Regions from separate parts of the Paenibacillus gansuensis genome, predicted to be linked through region 1. Evidence: predicted binding sites of a transcription regulator. Region 1 holds the regulator's gene; the other holds the start of a gene.
What was found. Region 1 encodes NrdR, which represses ribonucleotide reductase genes. Its sites were predicted from a motif close to AACACNATATATNGTGTT; they were not measured.
Positions count from the first base shown of each region.

Region 2: the regulator NrdR is predicted to act here: its motif matches at 2,004-2,021, upstream of ACFSUF_RS12270 (adenosylcobalamin-dependent ribonucleoside-diphosphate reductase).

Region 1 is NZ_JBHUME010000008.1:182,588-189,404, reverse strand. Features, by position in the region: gene polA (DNA polymerase I) at 1-1,651, shown strand, start outside; gene mutM (DNA-formamidopyrimidine glycosylase) at 1,708-2,559, shown strand; gene ytaF (sporulation membrane protein YtaF) at 2,659-3,342, shown strand; gene coaE (dephospho-CoA kinase) at 3,360-3,956, shown strand; gene ACFSUF_RS13020 (lytic transglycosylase domain-containing protein) at 3,961-4,548, shown strand; gene ACFSUF_RS13015 (small, acid-soluble spore protein, alpha/beta type) at 4,617-4,838, opposite strand; gene nrdR (transcriptional regulator NrdR) at 4,950-5,426, shown strand; gene ACFSUF_RS13005 (glycoside hydrolase family 73 protein) at 5,716-6,396, shown strand; gene uxuA (mannonate dehydratase) at 6,602-6,817, shown strand, end outside.
Region 2 is NZ_JBHUME010000008.1:38,914-45,730, reverse strand. Features, by position in the region: gene ACFSUF_RS12275 (DEAD/DEAH box helicase) at 1-1,690, opposite strand, end outside; gene ACFSUF_RS12270 (adenosylcobalamin-dependent ribonucleoside-diphosphate reductase) at 2,156-4,771, shown strand; gene ACFSUF_RS12265 (TniQ family protein) at 5,395-6,817, shown strand, end outside.

The DNA of each region.
Region 1 (6,817 bases):
GTCACTGATTGGGGCCGGATTCCATACAGGGGATGGACAAGCCTATTATATTTCGGCGGAGACACTGTTGTCCGGTAAGGCCCGGTTTCTCCAAGAGTGGTTTGCCGACGAAACCAGAGCGAAGACGATTTTTGATGCCCACTATGCGGAGGTAGTCCTTGCCTGGAAGGGGATCACACTCGCAGGAGTCGGCTTCGACACGCAACTGGCGGCTTATTTGCTGGATCCGACGGAGACGAACTACGAGATGAGCGAGCAGGCGCGGAAATACGGCCTGCCTGCCGTAGGTTCGGACGAGTCCGTCTATGGCAAAGGAGCAAAATATCGTCTGCCTGAGCTCGGATTGCTGGCAGAGCATATCGGGCGTAAAGCGGCAACGGCTCATAAGCTCGCCGAGATTCAGCGGCGCGAACTGGAAAAGAACGAGATGAACCGCCTTTTCTATGACCTGGAGCTGCCTTTATCCAAACTGCTGGCCGATATGGAGCTGAAAGGGATCCGTGTGGACGTGGAGGGTTTGAAGAAATACGGGGAAGAGCTCTCGGCGAATATAGAAAGTCTGCAGAACCGGATTTATGAACTGGCCGGCGGCCCGTTTAATATCAATTCCCCCCGCCAGATGGGCGAAATTCTGTTCGAAAAGCTGGATTTGCCGGTCATCAAGAAAACAAAAACCGGCTATTCCACGGATGCGGAAGTACTGGAAAAGCTGGAGCCTTACCATGAAATCGTACGCCAGATCCTGTTATACCGCACCCTCGCAAAGCTGCAGTCTACTTACGTCGAAGGGCTGCTCAAAGAGGTGCGCCCGGAAACAGGAAAAATCCATACGTACTACCGGCAGACGATTGCAGCAACCGGCCGGTTAAGCTCGCAGTTCCCGAATTTGCAGAACATTCCGATCCGGCTGGAAGAAGGCCGTAAAATCCGTAAAGTGTTCACGCCTTCGGAAGAAGGATGGCTCATTCTGGCGGCGGACTATTCACAGATTGAACTAAGGGTATTGGCGCACATTTCCCAGGATAAGAACCTGATGGAAGCTTTTACGGAGAATATGGATATTCATACAAAAACGGCGATGGACGTCTTCGGCGTTTCGGAATCCGAAGTGGATGCGAATATGCGGCGCTCGGCCAAAGCCGTTAACTTCGGAATTGTTTACGGTATCAGCGAATACGGGTTATCCCAGAACTTGAATATCACCCGGAAGGATGCCGGTAAATTTATTGAGCAATACTTCGAGGTGTTCCAGGGCGTCCGCAGGTATATGGACGAGATCGTTAAGCAAGCGCGGAACGACGGATATGTAAAAACACTGCTGGAACGCCGCCGCTACTTGCCCGAAATTAAAGCGTCCAACTTCAATATCCGCTCTTTTGCCGAGCGTACGGCTATGAATACCCCTATACAGGGAACGGCTGCAGACATTATCAAGCTTGCTATGGTACGGGTTGCGGAGCGTCTTCGTCAAGAGAAGCTGCGCAGCCGGATGCTTCTTCAAGTTCATGATGAACTGGTGTTTGAAGTGCCTGAGGAGGAGCTTGAGCTGATGAAGAAGCTGGTGCCGGAGGAAATGGAAAAAGCGCTGGAGTTGAATGTACCGCTTAAAGCCGATGTAAGTTATGGGCAAAATTGGCAGGAAGCCAAATAAACGCTGAAAATCCAAGCCATGATAAAATCATTGTGAAATAGAGGAGGGATGCCGCTATGCCGGAATTGCCGGAGGTCGAAACCGTGCGCCGAACGTTGAATCAATTGGTGAAAGGCAAAACAATCGAAAGCGTAACCGTCCATCTGCCGCGCATTCTGCAGCGTCCTGCCGAAGCGGAATTATTCGATGCGATCCTGCAGGGCCAAACCATCCGGAATGTAGAGCGCAGGGGCAAGTTTCTGCGGATTGTCCTGGATTCGACTGTGCTCGTATCGCATTTGAGAATGGAAGGGCGCTATGGAGTGTATCCGGCAGGGGAACCGCTGGAAAAGCATACCCATGTCGTGTTTCATTTTACGGACGGCACTGAGCTGCGGTACAAAGATGTGCGCCAGTTCGGTACTATGCATCTGTTTACGCCCGGCGAGGAGTTTCTGCTGCCGCCTCTGCACAAGCTGGGACTCGAGCCGTTGGGGGAAGAATTTACTTACGAAGCTTTCGCGGCAAAGCTACGCGGGCGAACGACCAAGATTAAGCCATTCCTGCTGAATCAGGAGCATATCGTGGGCATTGGCAACATCTATGTGGATGAGGCGCTGCATCTGGCCGGAATTCATCCTGAGAGGGAAGCAGGCTCTTTGAAGAAGGCGGAAACAGAACGGTTATACCAGGCTATTATCACCACGCTGAGCGAGGCTGTGGAAGCCGGAGGTTCCTCCATTAAATCGTATGTGAACGGCCAAGGCGAGATGGGCATGTTTCAGCATCAGCTGAAAGTGTACGGCCGGAAATCGGAAGCCTGTTACCAGTGCGGCAGCGTCATCGAGAAAACGGTTGTCGGCGGACGGGGAACTCACTACTGCGCACAATGCCAGCCATTGAAACACAAGCGCGCGCGAAAGGACTAAACGGCAGCAGGCGGGTTTCTTCCCGGACTTGCACTTAGGCAAACACACACCCATACACTAGGTAGGCAAAGGGTTACCGTCGAAAGAAGGAGGACTCCCATGTTACCGCCTATTGTATCGCTGCTGCTGCTTGCCTTTGCCGTAAGTTTGGACGGATTCGGCGTAGGCGTTATGTACGGATTGCGCAAAATCCGTATCCCGCTGCTTTCAATCGCTATTATAGCAATGTGTTCCGGCCTGATTATTTTCGGTTCTATGCAGATCGGAGCGGTACTGCTCCGTTTCATTTCTCCGGTCATTGCCCGGGACATCGGAGCTCTCATCCTGATCGGTATGGGCATCTGGTCGCTGCTTCAAATGTACTTTCAGAAGAGCGATGAGCCTTCCGCAGCGGCGTCTTCCGAAGAGACACCGCCCGCGCAAAAGGAAGATCTCTCGAAACAGACCGTGCTGTACATTGAGTTGAAACGAATGGGAATCATTATTCAGATATTGAGAAAGCCTTCTGCAGCCGACTTGGACCGTTCCGGCAATATCTCGGCATCGGAAGCGATGCTCCTTGGTATTGCCTTATCGCTGGATGCGTTCGGTGCGGGTATCGGCGCTGCGTTAATAGGGTATAATCCTATGTTGACAGCGTCTCTAATCGCCTTGGCAAGCGGGGCATTTATTTATTTGGGATTGCGGGTCGGATTTATTTTTGCGGGTCGTCCCTGGATCAGGCGCATTTCTTTCCTGCCTGGATGCATATTAATGATCATGGGCTTAGTTAAAATGATGTAAGGAGCTGCTGTCAACTTATGAATATAGGTCTTACCGGCGGCATTGCCACAGGAAAAAGCACGGTGACTGCGCTCCTTGCGGAGCGCGGCGCCTTTGTAATTGATGCAGATGTAATTGCAAGAGAAGTAGTGCTGCCCGGCAGCCCGGTACTGGAGAAGGTAGCGGAGCGGTTCGGGCCTGGCATTCTGCAGCCTGACGGCTCGCTGCACCGCAAGAAATTAGGGGAGATCATCTTTGCCGACAGTCAGGCACGCAAAGATTTGGACGGGCTGCTGCACCCCCCGATCCGGGCTTTAATGCGTTCCAGAATGGAAGAGAGGGAGCGTACTCATCCGGAGCAGCTGGTTGTCGTAGATGTACCTTTGTTATATGAATCCGGTTTACAGGGAATGTTCGAGGAAGTACTTGTTGTTTACGTTCCCCGGCACATCCAGAAGGACAGGCTTATGAAACGGGACAAGTTAAGTTCCGAGCAGGCTGAGAACCGGTTAAACTCCCAAATGGATATTGAAGAAAAGCGGCTAAAAGCCGATATATGGATAGACAACAGCGGAAATCTGGAGCAGACGGCGGAACAAGTGAGCCGATTCTGGTCTGAGAAGGGTTTGGTATAATTTTATGCGTTCTGGAACAGCCGTATGGACGGCGGGGATTGGAGCTGCGGCTGTAGTTCTGCTGGCCGCATTGTGGATACTGTTCGTTGGGACAAGCTGGCTGGACCGGTGGGTCTATCCGATCCACTATAAGGAGGATATTCTAGTCAGTTCCCGGAATTATAAGGTGGATCCCTATCTCATAGCCGCGATCATCCGGGTTGAGAGCAACTACAAGACCGATACACAGTCCGCTAAAGGCGCAGTAGGCATTATGCAGATTATGCCCGATACCGCCAAATGGATTATCGAGCGTGCTGACTACTCCAAATATACGATGACTCAGCTGGGAAACAGGGCTGATGTGAACATCGAAGTTGGAGCATGGTATATCCGCTCATTGTACGATCAATTCGATAACAATAAGATTGCTGTCATCGCAGCCTATAATGCCGGACCCGGAAACGTCAAGAAATGGCTGTCCCAAAACCGGTGGGACGGAACCTACGAAACCTTGGACCTGATCCCGTTCGGCGAAACGAGACACTATGTACAGCGCGTCGTTTATTATTATAATAAGTATAAGAAAATTTATTCGGGCACTCCTTCTTAAACACGAAATGGAGAAGCCGGAACCCGCTTTCGCGGCGTTCCGGCTCCTTATGAAGTTGAAGGGATATATTATTTAAATTGTCCGGCTAGTTGTTGTTGAGCGATTTCTACCAGACGACGGGTAATATGACCCCCGATGGCGCCTGTATCGCGAGTAGCCATGTTACCGTAGTAACCGTCTTGCGGCACTTGAATGCCCAGCTCTTGAGCAATCTCCAGTTTCAATTGATCCAATGCCTGGTTCGCTTGAGGAACTACCAGTGTATTATTGCTTCTTGATCCTGATCCCATTGTATTCACCTCCTTCTCCTTTAGTAGTACTATTATGTTCGGATAGCCATACTTCAAATCAGGGAACGGTTGGGAATGCGAAGCTACAATTGAGGGGAGCCTACACCCATAATGAAATGTCCGTATTGCGATAATTCCGGTACCAAAGTGCTCGATTCAAGACCGGCAAATGAGAATAAGTCCATCCGGCGCCGCAGAGAATGCGAGAAATGCCAACGCCGGTTCACAACGTTTGAGACGATAGAAGAGACGCCGCTGATTGTCATTAAGAAAGACGGAAGCCGCGAAGAGTTCTCCAGGGATAAAATGCTGCGCGGCCTGATACGTGCCTGTGAGAAAAGGCCTGTATCAGTGGAGCGGCTGGAAGTCATCGCATCGGAAGTGGAGAAAGAATTGAGGAATACGGCCCATGCCGAAGTGGACAGCCGCGAAATCGGAGAGCTGGTGATGGCCCAGTTGTATCCTGTAGATGAAGTAGCTTATGTCCGTTTTGCCTCCGTCTATCGGCAGTTTAAAGATATTGACATGTTTATGAAAGAACTGAACAATCTTCTCGGGAAGAACCTCACTGATCCCGGGAAACCTTAACTTTACCCCGCGCGTTTTTGCTTCCGCAAAGATGTCCGCTGGTTTTTTTTCACATAAGAAAGTTATAAGTTTTGGGACCGAAAACAGGCTTTCTGATTGGTGAATAAACCTACATTTCAACGCGGTCGCTCAGCTTCGAAAACACTCGATAGAGGTTTATTTCATTTTTAGGCCGTGCAGGCGGTAAAATAAGGACATCCTTCTCAAGCGGCGCTAACCGGTAATGAATATGATGATAACGTGAGGCTTTGTCTCCGCAAAATGTCATCCGGTCATGGAGGTGTAATGAATGGCAGCCAGACAGCAGGAGTTTATAGATACTGTGGCACCCATAGCGGTAAAGCTTCGCTTGGAGGGCTCTCCCATATTCCCTTCCGTGAGAATAGCTCAAGCGCTCCTCGAAACGGGCGCGACTCTTCACAGCTGGAACAACCTCGTCGGTTATAAGGCCGGCCGGGGGAAACCCACTCCTTATTGGGATGGGAGCACCATATCCACAAAGACCTGGGAAGTATATAACGGCATTAGACATGATAACGTGACTGCTAACTTTCGGGTTTACAACACAATAGAAGACGGATTCAGGGATCAGGATTTATTGTTTCAAATTCCGCGGTATGAGGGTGTCCGTGCGGCAGAAACGCCGGTAGCTCAAACACAGGCGTTATATGCGGCGGGGTATGCTACCGATCCTAATTATCCGGCGAAACTGCAAAATTTGATAGCGATATACGGGTTGACCCAATATGACGAGGAGGTGGATCGCGTGTTGGAGGAACTTAAAGCAACAATCGAAGCACTGTCGGCTAGGATAGAGAAGCTGGAGGCCTCTGAAACGGTACCTGAGGTTCCGGTATGGGCGAAGCCGTCTGTCGCCAAGGCGCTGAAAACGAAACTTATCAGCTCGGAAGAAGGAAGCCTGACGTTTTACCGTCTGTTAACCGTACTTGACCGCAAAGGACTGTTGTAATTCAACGAAACGATCTTCTCTCCGAGAGAAAGATCGTTTCTTTTTTTGCAAAAGTTATTTTGACTATAAACAGCCATTCGCACCTATTCCTTGATTGTAGTTACGTTCTGCTTTCAGGGCCGGCGAACTGCCTGATTTGCTATGTTACAATAAAGCCAATTCGGTAAGTGACAATATACATTACGGAATAAGGAAAGGGGAACTTATGAAACTTACGTTTCGCTGGTATGGAGAAAGCGATCCGGTTACTTTGGACCGCATAAGACAGATTCCCGGTGTTAAGGGAATTGTAAGCGCTATATATGATGTGGTGCCCGGGGAAGTATGGCCATTGGAGAAAATTCAGGACCTGCAGGAGCGGATTCGTTCGTATGGGCTTGAGCTGGCTGTAATTGAAAGCGTCCCTGTGCATGAAGATATC
Region 2 (6,817 bases), 140 kb from region 1:
CGTGGATCGCCTCGCCGAGCTGGGACAGATTTTGCCTGATTTCCTCATCGTTTTTGGACTCGAGGATGATTTTGTACAGGGAGTTTTCAAGGGAGGAATTTTTCTTTTCCAGTCGCTCCAGAATCATATCCAGCTGGCCGATGACGGATTCGAACATATTGATTTTTTCATGCAGCAGGTGGATGATATGCTCTTCGATGGTTCCGACTGTAGACAGGTTGTAGATGTTTACGTCGTTCTGCTGCCCTAGACGGTGAATGCGGCCGATCCGCTGTTCGACCCTCATCGGGTTCCACGGCAGGTCAAAGTTGATGATATTATGGCAAAATTGAAGGTTAATGCCCTCGCCGCCGGCTTCCGTCGCCACCATCACTTGAGCGCGCCCGCGGAACAGGTCCATCATCCAGTCTTTTTTCCCCCTGTTCATCCCGCCCCGGTAAGGAACGGCAATCAACTTGTGGTCTTTAAAAAACTTCATTAAATACTCCTGCGTCGCGCGGTACTCGGTAAACACGATCACTTTGGAATCCATCGTCTGGATGAGCTCCATCGCTTTTTCCGCTTTGGTATTGGCCTGAATCTGCTTGATCCGGTTGACCAGCTCCCAAATTTTCGGACGAACGGGGGAGTCTTCGGAAGTTTTTTTGAACATATTCACCAGTGTGAGAAAAACGGCGTCCCGGCTGCTGCACACTTCCCGCTGCAACGTGACAAGAGAGAGGGCGCTGGATATGTCGCCGCCGGCATCTTCATAACGGGTTTTGACAAACTGTGTGACTCCGTCGTACAATGATTGCTCTTCATCGGAGAGGATGAGCGGTACGTTCTTCACATTCCGCTTGGTGAAGCCCAACCCGTCGCCCCGGCGGTTACGGATCATGATTTTGGAAAGCTCCTGCTGGAGCTGGTCCTCGTTCTTTGCCACCCGTTTGTCCACAACGAAATTTGCCGAAAAGTTGCCCTGGCCGCCCAGCTGGCCTGGTTTCAGCAGGGTAATCAGGTTATAAAGCTCGCTCAAGTCGTTCTGCACAGGCGTGGCTGTCAGGAGAAGGCAGTATTTTTTCTTTATCTGGTTAACGAACTGGTAATTGGTTGTTTTCTTGTTCTTCAGCTTATGCGCCTCGTCGACGACCAGCATGTCGTATTCCTGGCCCAGCACGATGTCCCGGTGGGGATCGCGTTTGGCGGTGTCCATGGAGGCAACCACCACGTCATGCTGTGTCCACATATAGGCTTTCCTCTGCGCAACGGCATTGATGCCGAACTTCTGGTTCAGCTCCCGCACCCATTGGAGGACAAGCGAAGCGGGCACGAGAATGAGAATGTTGCGGACCAGTCCGCGGACGATATATTCTTTTAAAATAAGGCCGGCTTCTATCGTTTTGCCGAGTCCCACTTCATCGGCGAGAATGGCGCGGCCGCGCATTTCGTGCAGCACTTTCTTGGCGGTGTCAATTTGATGAGGAAGAGGCTTGAGCGTGTGGATATGATTGAGGCATATTAATTCGTCAAATCCGGATACCAGCTGGGACTGCTCCGCTTCCATGCCGAGCTGGAACAGGGTCCAGTCATCCCAGGGACCGTTCTTGTCCGTGCGGGTTTCCATATCTTCCAGCCACGTTCTCTGAAAATGAATCTGCAGCTGTCCGTTCAAATTCCGCGTCTGCTCCGTCTGGTTCGTTTTGCGCATGCTGTTCTGTTCGCCCCCTTGGTCCTATGATGTAACGTTAGTATGGTCCAAAAATTGGCGAATCAAACCCATAACCTTTCATGGTAAAATGGGAAGTCTTGAGGGTAATAGAAAGAGTGGGACGGAAGAACGCAGCTGTGTCGGGGTCTCGCGGGTTTATGGCGGTTTTTGTCGTTAAATATTAACAAAAATCATAAAAAAGAGAGATTCATAGAGAAAACGAAAGCAAATCGGGGAAGGTCGTCCGATAAGTTGGGATAATCGTCTTTCGGTCATTAGATGCACAATATGTAGTATAGTATAATGGGATTCGCACACAATATATGGTACTGAATACATACACTATTACAGGCTCTCTCATGCGGCTGGATCCGCCTGTTTTTGCCCTTATATAGCCGTTTTTCGTATTTTCGACATTTGTGGGCGGTGCCTTGTGTTTGTATTTATTTTCGTGGGAGGTAGTTGTTGTTGGAGACATTGCAGAAGAGGCGTTTAGAAGGATTAAGTGAGAAAATATTCCTGGACCGTTACGCCTGGAAGAATGCGGACACCAGCCAGACGAAAGTCGGCGATGTCGTGCTGGTTCTTACCAAGGATGACCCTAAGTTCCCGGCCAAAGAGGTGGGCGAGGTCATCGAACGCAATGGCAATAAAGTAACTGTAATGCTCCGCAGCGGGGAAACCGTGGAGTCTGACATAGAGAAATTGACACTAACTATAGAGAAAACTCCTGATGAACTGTGGGACCGTCTGGCAGGCGCAATTGCGGCTGTAGAAGCAACACCTGAGAAACGCCAGGAGTGGACGGAGAATTTCCGTTATATACTGGATGACTGGAAGCTCGTTCCGGGCGGACGGATCGCGGCTGGAGCGGGCGCGAGCGATGAGCTGACTTTGTTCAACTGCTATGTCATCCCGTCTCCTAAAGATTCGCGCGGCGGTATCATGGCCACCCTGTCCGAGATGACGGAAATTATGGCCCGCGGCGGCGGCGTTGGTATTAACCTTTCTTCGCTGCGCCCTCGCCGTGCAGTAGTGAAGGGCGTGAACGGTTCCTCCAGCGGTTCGGTATCGTGGGGCGGCCTGTTCAGCTACACAACCGGTTTGATTGAGCAAGGCGGAAGCCGCCGCGGCGCGCTGATGCTGATGATCAACGACTGGCACCCGGATCTGATGGATTTTATTACCGTTAAGCAGACGGCAGGCCAAGTAACGAATGCGAACCTATCAGTGTGTGTGTCGAACTCGTTTATGAAGGCTGTGAAAGAAGATCTCGAGTGGGATCTCGTGTTCCCTGATACGAAGGATCCGGATTACGACGAGCTTTGGGACGGCAACTTGGATAAGTGGAAAGAGATGGGCAAAGCGGTTAACCACGTGAAGACGGTCCGCGCCCGCGAAGTGTGGCACACGATTATCGAGTCCGCATGGAAATCGGCTGAGCCGGGCGTAGTGTTCATGGAGTACTATAACGACATGTCGAACTCCTGGTACTTCAACCCGATCATCTGTACGAACCCTTGCGGCGAGCAGGGCCTGCCGGCATGGGGGGTATGCAACTTGTCCGCGGTCAACCTGTCCAAGTTCTATGATGCGGAAAACCATGATGTAGCTTGGGATGAATTGGGCAAAACCGTTCGTTATTCCGTGCGTTTCCTGGATAACGTAATCGATACGACTCCGTATCATTTTGAAGAGAACAAAGTGAATCAGCAGGGCGAGCGCCGCGTAGGCCTTGGCACGATGGGTCTGGCTGAGCTGATGATCAAGCTGCAGATCCGTTACGGCAGCCCGGAATCGCTGGAATTCCTTGATAAATTATATGGCTTTATGGCCAAAGAGGCTTACTTGTCCTCTGCAGAAATTGCGGGCGAGAAAGGTTCGTTCAAGCACTTTATCGAAGACAAGTTCCTGCAAAGCGGATTTATGCGCAATATTGTCGGCGAGTTCCCTGAAGTCGGGGAAGCGATTCGTGCGAACGGCATGCGTAACGTTACAGTCATCACACAAGCGCCTACAGGTTCCACTGGAACGATGGTTGGCACGTCCACGGGCATCGAGCCATACTTTGCCTTCGAATACTTCCGTCAAAGCCGTCTGGGCTTCGACAAGCAGTATGTTCCGATCGCTCAGGAGTGGAAAGATGCGAATCCGGGCCAGGATCTGCCGGAATACTTCGTTACTTCCATGGATCTGTCCGCTGAGAATCACATCCGCGTGCAAGCGGCGATTCAGCGCTGGGTTGACAGCTCGATCTCCAAGACGGCGAACTGCCCGTCCGACTTCACAGTCGAAGAGACGGAGCGCTTGTATGAGCTGGCATTCGAACTGGGCTGCAAAGGCGTAACGATCTACCGTGACGGAAGCCGCGATGTGCAGGTTCTGAGCACGGAGAAGAAATCCGACGAAGTTAAGAAGGATGCTCCTGTCAGTGAGAAGGTTGAACAGGCGGCAGCTGCTCCTGTTGCTTCTGCAGACGCCGGTTCCTTGAAACAGCTGGAATCCTCTTTGCCGGTAAAGGCGACGCCTGCCGCGAAGGGATTATTCGATAAGCAGTACAAGAGCCGTCCGCAAATTCTCAAGGGCGCTACTTACAAAGTAAACACGCCGTTTGGCATGGCTTATATTACCATTAACGATCTGGAAGGCGTTCCTACGGAAATCTTCCTGAACGTCGGCAAAGCCGGATCTGATGTGTTCGCGATGGCGGAAGCATTGGGCCGTGTATGCTCGCTGTTCCTGCGTTACGGCGACCATGGCAACAAGGTGACTTTGCTCATCAAGCACCTGAAGGGCATCGGCGGTTCCGGGGCGATCGGCTTCGGCCCGAACCGCGTAGAATCGATCGCCGACGCTGTAGCGAAGGCGCTCGAGATTCACGTTCAGGGCAGCGACCCGGATGAGCTCGTGTCTGCAACGAGCGAATTGACAGCGGCTCCTGAAGCGGCGCCTGCTCCGAAGGCAGCGAAGTCTACTTCGATGCCGTCGCTGGATCTGTGCACCGCGTGCGGTACCGCGGCGCTGGTGAATGTGGAAGGCTGCAAAACTTGTACGAACTGCGGATATAGTAAGTGCAGTTAATTGAAAAGGACCCTGCGGGGTCCTTTTTATTGTGAAATTCCATAATTCTTTAGAAATGTTTCAGAATTCGTTGGACGAATCATTACAGAATTCGTTAGAAACAGTTTTTTATGCATTTATTTGAATGAATATTCAATGGGGTAGGCAATGATAACAATTGCCTACCCCATTTTTATTGAAAAGAAAGTGACGTTCATTGTTGAAAACATTAGCTAACCGAATACAAAATTCACTGATTAATCGATTGTGGGATTCTTGTATAGATTAGCGGCAATTAATCACCTTGAATATAAATATCTTGATATTAAACATATTCGTCATTACGTAAAAGATAAAGATAATAAATTAATACATGTAAATCGTAATCGCACGCTTTCAAGCTTATTAGTAAGATTTCTATGAATTTTACGCAATTTTAAGATCCTCGTACAGAAGTGGATGTGAAGATAAATCATACTTTGAACATCAACAATCGGATATTCATATTTACCTTGTCATTATTTCATATTGTATTTTATTCTGAGTTTCCACTAATGCACCAATCATAGGTTGAATACAAATAAAGTTCATGTAAGTCTTTAACAAAAACATTCAATACAGAAAGGAGTTACTGACTGTCTCTTATGAATACATCACAATTTTTAATAAGACCTGATTATAACTTCGATGAAAGTTTGTACGGTTATTTTCAAAGAATAATGAAGTTAAACATGTATCATCATCAATGGTTTTCTAAAATGTTAGGTAAAGAAAATCTGTATAAATTTCGAAAGTTTAACTTTTTTAACATTGACGAAACTATACTAAAGAAAATCTCTTTTATGCTGGATAAGCCTTTCGAAGAACTAAAAATACTCAATTATGATCTAGAAAAAGGTAGGGCGATCAATTTACATTGTGAATCCATTCTTAAAATGCACATTTCAACCGAAAAGATGAGGATATGTCCCGATTGTCTCAGGGAATATGGATACTTTAGAAAAGTATGGGATTTATATGCTTATACGGTATGTCATCTTCATAAAAAATTGTTAATTGATACTTGTCCAACTTGCAATAAGAGAATAATATTGTCAAGCAGCTTTTCTTATAGTTGTAATAATTGTGGTCATGACCTAGCTTCCAGTACATCTCGACCTAATATTGATGTTCAATTATCGAAGCTGATATATGAAAAGCTGCACTCAACCAATGCAACAGTAGAGATTAACAATCCGGTATCACAATTACCTCTAAACGGATTACTTGGTGTTCTAATACTTGTATCTAACTCTTTTCCGGAACACTTAGACAACCACATTTCTGTTTATAGGAGATTGAGTGTCTCCGACCTAAATATATGTCTATCAAGGGCATATAGCGTTTTTGAGAAATTTCCGACAAGATACCACATCTTTCTGGATGAAATGAAGTTAAAGAGAAGGCAAATCGCGAAAAATTTAGGGGATGGGGTAACTCGAGATTTCGGCGAGTTTTCCAGGAATATTTACCAATACTATGCTTCTGCAGAGTTAAACTTTCTTAGAGCAGGTTTTGAAGAATATTTAGACAATAATCTCCAGGAGTATATATCAAGCTCATTCAAGAAAAGTGACATTTTTGAAAAAAAATATATAACAGGTTTTCAAACATTAAAAACTCTCGGATTAAAGATTGATGTAATTAGAGAATTGATGAATAAAGGGGTCTTAAGGGGATACTATGAGCCTGAGAATAGACTCTACAATACTTTATTATTTAAAAAGGATGTAGAGGAAATGAAGGTTAACATGATAAAAGGGGCATTAGGTCTTGCTGCCCATATAGGTCTTGATCCAAAGGATGCATCTACATTAATTCACAAGGGAATTTTTACTCCTGTTATATCAAAAAAGGGTAAGTTACGATCAACCCTAAATATATTTTTGAAAAAAGATGTACTATTTATCTTTGAATCAATTGAATCACGCATGGGCAATCAGAATAAAGTATTCGAATCAGAACTAATCTCCTTTGAAGAAGTATTAAAGCTGATTAGAAAGGCAAACAAAGGGTTGATTGACCTCG